Humidesulfovibrio mexicanus: one gene and its partner. Each later gene encodes a partner of the first gene's protein in a complex. Links are inferred from orthologs where the notes say so. Each region holds a gene or a part of one and is shown on either strand. Other genes may lie near its edges.

Region 1 (3,710 bases):
CAGAACGCAACCGAATCTCCACAGGCGGACAGTTTGTCCTCGCGAGCCGCCCTCGCCTCCGAAGCCGTTCGTCATGTGCTGGGCCAAGTCGCGCCGGGAGCTCAAGAACCCAAAGTCGTGACGACCGAAGAACGCTTGCGCAATGGCGAACCCTATGCGTTTGTCGCCCTGCGCCTGCCGCCTGCGGACTCCCACTCCCTGCGCCAGGGGCTCGACAAGAAGCTGTCCCAAATTCACGGTGTGACGCTGCATGTGAACGCCCACGACGAATGGGAAGTGCGCGTGGATGGCGTGCCCTGCCTGCTGCTGCGTCTCACTCCGCTCACCCCGGAGCCAGCCGAGAAGCACCCGGCCAAGGGGCGGCTGGCAATCGTCATCGACGACATGGGCGAAGATGTGGCCGTGGCGCGCGATCTGGCCGCGCTTGGCGTTCCCATTGCCTTTTCCATCTGGCCCGACAGCGGCCACAGGGTGCAGGTGCTCAACATTGCGCAATCCGCGGGGAAAGAAATTTTCATCCACCTCCCCATGCAGCCCAAAGGCTACCCCAAGGTTGCGCCCGGCCCGCATGCGCTGCTTGACGGCATGACCGCCGAAAGGATTCAGGAGGTTGTGCGCCGCGCCGCGTCACGGGTGCCTGGAGCCGTCGCCGTCAACAACCACATGGGCTCGGCCTTTACGGAGTCGACCTACGGGATGCGCGCGGCGTTGTCCGCCATAAAGGGGCAAGGGCTTTTCTTTCTGGACAGCCGCACCACGGCAAAGAGCGTCGGGGTCGCCGAGGCCCGCCGCATCGGGCTGCAAGTGCACCAGCGCGATGTGTTTCTGGACAATGATCTCGCCGTGCCCGCCATTGTGGCCCAGTTGCGCGTGGCCGAAGCTGCGGCCCTGAAGCACGGACACGCCATCGCCATCGGGCATCCGCACAAGCAGACCGTTGCCGCCATCCGCGCCTGGCTCAAGAAAAAGAGCCCATCCGTTCATGTGGTCACCGTATCTTCGTTGCCGCCGCAATGATGCGCCTTGCCAATTCCGCGGTCTTCAGGCTATCCTTTTGATTCAACTGGCGAGCCATCTCTCTAGGCCCGATTTTTGCTAGCATTTTCCGGCAGAACGGCTTTTTCCTTCCACTGGGACCACGGGCGTACAAGGAACGGCGGACATGAGCAAAATTCTAGAACAAGATGAAGTAGATGCCCTTCTGCGCGGTCTTTCCGGCGGAGAAGTTGAAACAACGCCCGACATTCCAGAAGATGACTCCGGCATCGTTCCCTTCGACCTCACCAACCAGGACCGCATCATCCGCGGCCGAATGCCGGTCCTGGAAATCGTAAACGACCGTTTCGCTCGTCTGTGCACAAACGCTCTGGCCAACACCATGCGCAAACGCGTGGATATCAATCCCATCTCCATCGACATGAGCAAATTCGGGGATTTCATGCGCTCGCTCCCCGTTCCGACCAGCATCTCCATCTTCAAGATGGAGCCCCTGCGGGGCAATGCCCTGCTGGTTGTGGACTCGCGCCTGGTCTTCGCCCTGGTGGAAAACTTTTTCGGCGGCGCGGGCAGTCAACCGAAGGTGGAAGGGCGCGATTTCACGCCCATTGAGCAAGCCATCGTGGACAAGGTCGTCAAGGTGGCGCTCTCCAACATGGAGGAATCCTGGAAGCCCGTGCATGAGGTGCACATCGAGGTGGTGCGCTCCGAGGTCAATCCGCAGTTCGCCGCCATCGTTCCGCCAAGCGATGTGGTCATCGTCATCACCTTCGAAGTGGAGTTGGAAAACGCCATCGGCTCGCTCATCTGCTGCCTGCCGTATGCCACGATGGAGCCCATCCGCTCCAAACTGCACGCCTCCTTCCAGTCAGAACGCCTTGAGGTGGACCATGTGTGGATCAGCCGCTTCAAGGAGCGGCTGCTCGAAACCCCGGTGGAATTTCTTGTGCGCCTCGGCAAATCACGCATCACAGGACGGCAACTTCTGAATCTCGAGGTCGGCGACATCATGCTGTTGGACACCGATGCGGAGGATCTGCTGGAGGTCGAGATCGAAGGCGTGCGGAAATTCCATGGCGTGCCTGGTCGCGTAAAAGGCAACAAGAGCTTCAAGATCATCAAGGACGAGCAGTTGCACTTCTAGCTTTCGCTTTTGTCTTCGCCCATCCGCAGCCCCCTTCCGGACCGCCAAAGCCCTTGACTTGCGCCGCGTTTGCGGTGCATTTCCCTGCACGCGAACACAAGCGGCCCATGCGCCGCATACACCATTCACCGGAGGACACCACATGACGACCGAGCGCACCTTCTCCATCATCAAACCCGATGCCGTCGCCGCAAAACAGACCGGCGCCATCATCCAGATGATCCTCGATGCGGGCCTCACCGTTAAGGCCATGAAGATGATCCGGCTCACCCGCCCCCAGGCCGAGGGCTTCTACGCCGTGCACAAGGAGCGCCCCTTTTTCAAGGATCTCGTGGAATACATGATTTCCGGACCGGTGGTGGTGTCCTGCCTTGAAGGCGATAACGCCATTATCCGCTACCGCGAACTCATGGGCGCCACCGACCCCGCCAAGGCCGCCGAAGGCACCATCCGCAAGAAGTTCGGCAAGAGCATCGAGGCCAACGCCTGCCACGGCTCAGACGGACCGGACACCGCCAAGGTCGAAATGTCCTACTTTTTCAGCTCCCTGGAGATCGTGGGGGAATAAGGGCAATGAACAATCGCGTCGGCTTCATCGGCGTCGGGAACATGGGCACGGCCATCATCAAAGGGTTGGCCGCACAGGGCATACAGGTGCATGGCTACGACCTGGACTCGGCCAAGCTTGAAAAGCTGGGCCGCGAGGTCGGGCTTACGGCCGAACCCTCGCCCAAAACCCTGGTGAAGCACTGCCGTTACGTGCTGCTGGCCGTAAAGCCGCAACACCTCCCGGCCGCGCTTGAAGACATCGCTCCGGAGCTCTCCCCCGGGCACTGCCTGCTGTCCATCGCGGCCGGGATCACCATGGCTCGCCTGCAGGAGCTTTGCGGGGGACGCTGTCCTGTGGTGCGCATCATGCCCAACACCCCGGCCCTGGTGGGCGCAGGGGTATTCGCCCTGTGCTTTGATGACGCAAGCCTCGATGCAGAGCGCCGAGATTTCATCCGGGCCATGCACAAACCTTTGGGCCAGGTGCACGAACTGCCCGAGAAACTCTTCGACGCCTTCACCAGCGTGGCGGGTTGCGGGCCGGCGTACGTGTTCTATGTCATGGACGCCATTGTGGAGGCCGGGGTAAACCTGGGCCTGCCCCGCGCACAGGCCACGGACATCGTCAAGGCGCTCTTCAGCGGATCGGCCAAGCTGGCCGAAGAAGGCGGGATGCACTTGGCCGAACTGCGCGAGATGGTCACCAGCCCGGCCGGGTCCACCATCCGCGCCACCATGCACTTCGACCGCATGGCCATGCGCGGCGTCATCGTGGACGCCGTGCGCGAGGCTTACGACCGCAACGTCGAACTGGGCTAACGCTCCTAAAACGACAAAAGGCCGACTGGACGCTGAGCCCAGTCGGCCTTTTTTTGTGCCCTGCTGCTGCCGCTGCGGCCCGCCTGTACATGTGAAACTCTTGTGAAACAGCTCTGCTCTTTTGATGCGCGACCGGTGCTACAGCCAAAGCCATGGCAGATGCCGCACGACAACGACCTTGCACAGCTGCAACAACACGACG
Region 2 (3,492 bases), on another replicon or contig:
GGTCAGGCTCACATCCTTGCGCATCAGCTCTTCCTGGGTGAGCATTCGCAAGCCTCGGGCTCGTTCGATTTTGTGGCCCTCGAATGAATAGTTGATCTCCTGCACGCCAAAGCGCTCGGCCTGCCTGCCGAACTCCGCCTCGGCCCCCTGGGCGCCGCCGCTGAACAGGGTGAACTCGCTTGCTACGGGCATATGGACTCCTTGTCGTGAGAGAGTTTCTGCATCGATGTCCGCATTGCCTGAACATTATGCACATTTGAGGGGCAAGAGGCAATGCGCCGGTTGTGTGGATTTTCCCTCGCGTTTCGGTTTTTAACACGCTATGCAGGAGGCATGTGGAAATTCTTGGCCATAAAGCCAGGAGGAAGCGCCCATGTCCGGCTGGATCTTCGCCTTTGTCGTGTTGCTGTTCGGCTTTGCGCTGGCCTATCTTCTGGATCGTATGAAATCGCGGCGCGGCAGCCGCGTTGGCGAGCCCCGCTTGCGCTCCGAGCGTGCCAAATGGCTGTATCTGTGGTTTTTCGGACGTTTTCCTACGGAAAATGAGGAGCGCGAGGACGAGGAGGAGGCGGAACGAGAGGCGGAGCGGCTTGAGGCGGAGCGTCGGAAGAAAAAGCCCGGCCGTTGAGGATCAGATTTTGACGTTGATGATGTTGCCCGCCCAGGGGGACGCATTGGACGCCGGAGCGCCTTGGGCCGGGTCCGATTGTTGGGGAGGTGGACGCTGGCCTTGGCGAGGGCTGTTCTGGGAAGCGTTTTTGTTGCCGCCGGAGTCGCGGCCCATGGCTTCCGCCCCCTCGCCCTTTTCGGTGACCTGTACGGTTTGCTCTGCCTTCTTCTGGTTCTCGGCCACCAGTTGGCTGAAAAGCGCTTGCTGGGCCTCGTGAGGGGCGTGCTGCGGCCCCATCAGCAACTGCACGTTCGGAAGCTGGGAAATGAGAATGGGCATATCCAGCGGATTGGCGGCCATCTACTTCACCACGTATTCCTCGAACATCAGGGTGTCGAACTTGCCGTCAGTGACGTATTGATTAATGACGAGCAGCAGTTCTTCCTTTAGCTTTTCTGTGTTTTCCTCATCAGCGAGGAAATGCACGTCCTTGTTTTTGAGGTAGTAAAAAATCGCATTGCGCGCCGGGAGCAATCGCGCCTCAAACTCCTTCGCGATGGACGGATCCTTGGTCCCCACCAGAATGCGGACAATGAGAAACCGTATCTGGTCCTGTTCCGCACGTTGCTCGACCCAGAAAGGGTCCAGCCGGACCTGAATCTCTGGTGGTTCCGGTTCGGCCGCTGTCTGGTTCGCTGCCTGTTCCTCGGCTGCGGCAGTCTGTTTCGTCTCTTCGAGTTTGGGTGAGTCCTTGGCGCCGAAGAAAACCAGCTTGACGGCAATCCCTGCCCCGATGAGCAGCACCAGTGCCGCAACGGCTATGAGAATGAGCTTCTTCTTGTCGAGCGGTTTCTTTTCTTCCGGCGGCGCTTCCAGACTGACTGACGCTGTCGGCTTCTCCGGTTCGGCTGGGGCTTCCTCTTCCTCTTCCAGAAAGGGAGCGTCCTCCAGGTCAAGTTCGACCTTCTGCGTCCCGCGCGTCGTTTCGCTTGTGTCGATGGCGACTTCGGCCGGTCTTGGCGCTTCCGCTCCTGGTTCCGCCTCGGCCTTCTTCAGGTCAGCAGCCATGAAAAAACGCCTTCCCCACTACGGGTGCAGGCATCAGCTGAAGATCTTGTCGATCTTCTGGCCCAGGGTTTCGGGAGTGAACGGCTTGACGATGTAGTTGGACACCTTGGCCTGCACCGCTTCGATGATGTTCTCCTGCTGGGCTTCGGCCGTGACCATGAGGAACGGGGTGCTGGCGTATTCCTCGCTGGCGCGGACCTTGCGCAGAAGTTCAATGCCGGTCATCTGCGGCATGTTCCAGTCGGAAATGATGAAGTCGATGTTGTCCCGGTTCAATGTCTCCCAGGCAGTGGTTCCGTCATCGGCTTCCACAACGTTATTGAATCCGAGCTGGCGGAGGATGTTCTTTATGATTTTGCGCATGGTGGAGAAGTCGTCAACAACGAGAATGCGCATGTTCTTGTCTGCCGGCATGGTGTCTCTCTCCTCTCAGCCTTCGGTTTCGTAGCGTTTGCGGAAGCTGTCGCGCAGCTTGGCCAGGGCCTGTGAATGTAGTTGCGACACGCGCCCTTCTGTGATGTCCATGACCTGCGCGGTCTCCTTCATGTTCAATTCTTCACCGTAATATAAGGATATGACGAGTTTCTCGCGAGGCGTCAACTCTTCTATGAGCCCTGCGATCTTGTCAACCATTTCTTGGAAGGCCGTGGACTGATACGGTTCGTTCTCTGTCAGGGACTCCCTGCTGCCGACGAAATTCTCCTGGAAGGCGTCGAGGCTGACGCACATCTGGTTTTGCAATGCTTCCAGGCCGTTCTGCACTTCCTTGGGCGACAGCCCGGTCTTGGTGGAAAGCTGTTCCTGTGTGGCGGCGGCACCGGTCTCGTGTTCGATCTGGCGCATGGCCTCGTCGATCATCTTGACCTTTTGCCGCAACCCCCGCGAGAACCAGTCCATGCGCCGAAGCTCGTCGAGCATCGCCCCCTTGATGCGGTTTTCCGAGTACGTGTCGAACTTGATCCCGAGCTCGGGCCGGAACTTTCCCAGAGCGTCCAAAAGCCCCATGCTTCCGGCGCTGATGAGCTCACCGAGTTCGACGCTCTGCGGAAGCTTGTTCTTCATGCGCAGGGCGAGAATGCGGATCTTGGGGGCGTAATGGCGGACGATCTGCTCCTGGTCGCGCGGGGGGAAATGCGCCCAGGCCGTTATTCCGGCCTCCAGCTCACGCCACGGACTGCTCCTGGAAGAGCAGCTTTTTCCAGAAGAACTTAATGTTTCCATCTGCTTTTGCCGTGACTTTCCAGGTGTTGATCTTTTCTGCCGCCTTGGCGATGGCCACACTGGCCGGACAATCGGGGCTTGCAACAGCGAAGGGGGTTTGGTTGATCACCGCCTTGCGCACCAGGGGATCTGTGGGGATGAATCCCACCATGTCCAGCGAGACGCCGGAAAGGAAGTGGTCGCAGGCCTTGTACAGCTTGATGAAGATTTCCTTGGCCGTTCGTTCGTCCTTGGCCATGTTCACCAGTACGCGGAAGCGGTCCACGCCGTGATTGAGCTTGAGCACCTTGATGAGGGCATAGGCGTCGGTGAGGGAGGTGGGCTCGGTGGTGAGCACCACCAGGCGCTCCTGGGCCGCGATGTTGAAATAGAGGACGTTGTCGTTGATGCCCGCGCCGGTGTCCACGATGAGGTGGTCGATGTCGCCTTCCAGATAGTCCATGGATTCCAGCAGGTCGAGCTTCTGGCCGGTGGTGAGGTTCACCATGTCGCTGACGCCAGAGGCGGCCGGAAGGATGCGGAAGCCGTACGGAGTGTCGAAGAGGATATCCTTGAGCGTCATGCCTTCGTTGAACAAGTGGAACAAATTCAAC

Evidence for each region. Proteins that work in one complex are often made in the same cells at the same time.
Region 2: the proteins of fliM (region 1) and CHB73_RS00960 are in contact, whole or in part, in a crystal structure (PDB 1F4V), measured with the Escherichia coli proteins. The link is inferred for Humidesulfovibrio mexicanus from one-to-one orthologs.

The regions. Positions count from the first base shown.
Region 1 is NZ_FZOC01000010.1:21,949-25,658, reverse strand. The notes cover bases 197-3,151. They hold fliM (flagellar motor switch protein FliM), read left to right. Parts: upstream 197-1,162; coding sequence 1,163-2,140; downstream 2,141-3,151. Other genes in these bases: proC (pyrroline-5-carboxylate reductase), read left to right, coding at 2,714-3,151; ndk (nucleoside-diphosphate kinase), read left to right, coding at 2,283-2,708; CHB73_RS15570 (divergent polysaccharide deacetylase family protein), read left to right, coding at 197-1,017. Also shown: more of CHB73_RS15570, read left to right, coding at 118-196; more of proC, read left to right, coding at 3,152-3,508; CHB73_RS15550 (CobD/CbiB family cobalamin biosynthesis protein), read right to left, coding at 3,647-3,710. UniProt on the Escherichia coli protein: FliM is one of three proteins (FliG, FliN, FliM) that forms the rotor-mounted switch complex (C ring), located at the base of the basal body.
Region 2 is NZ_FZOC01000001.1:174,389-177,880, reverse strand. The notes cover bases 403-3,139. They hold CHB73_RS00960 (chemotaxis response regulator CheY), read right to left. Parts: upstream 2,093-3,139; coding sequence 1,712-2,092; downstream 403-1,711. Other genes in these bases: CHB73_RS00950 (MinD/ParA family protein), read right to left, coding at 2,841-3,139; CHB73_RS00955 (FliA/WhiG family RNA polymerase sigma factor), read right to left, coding at 2,108-2,899; CHB73_RS00965 (flagellar basal body-associated FliL family protein), read right to left, coding at 971-1,678; CHB73_RS00970 (single stranded DNA-binding domain-containing protein), read right to left, coding at 632-970; CHB73_RS00975 (hypothetical protein), read left to right, coding at 403-628. Also shown: CHB73_RS00980 (hypothetical protein), read right to left, coding at 1-192; more of CHB73_RS00975, read left to right, coding at 374-402; more of CHB73_RS00950, read right to left, coding at 3,140-3,492. UniProt on the Escherichia coli protein: Involved in the transmission of sensory signals from the chemoreceptors to the flagellar motors.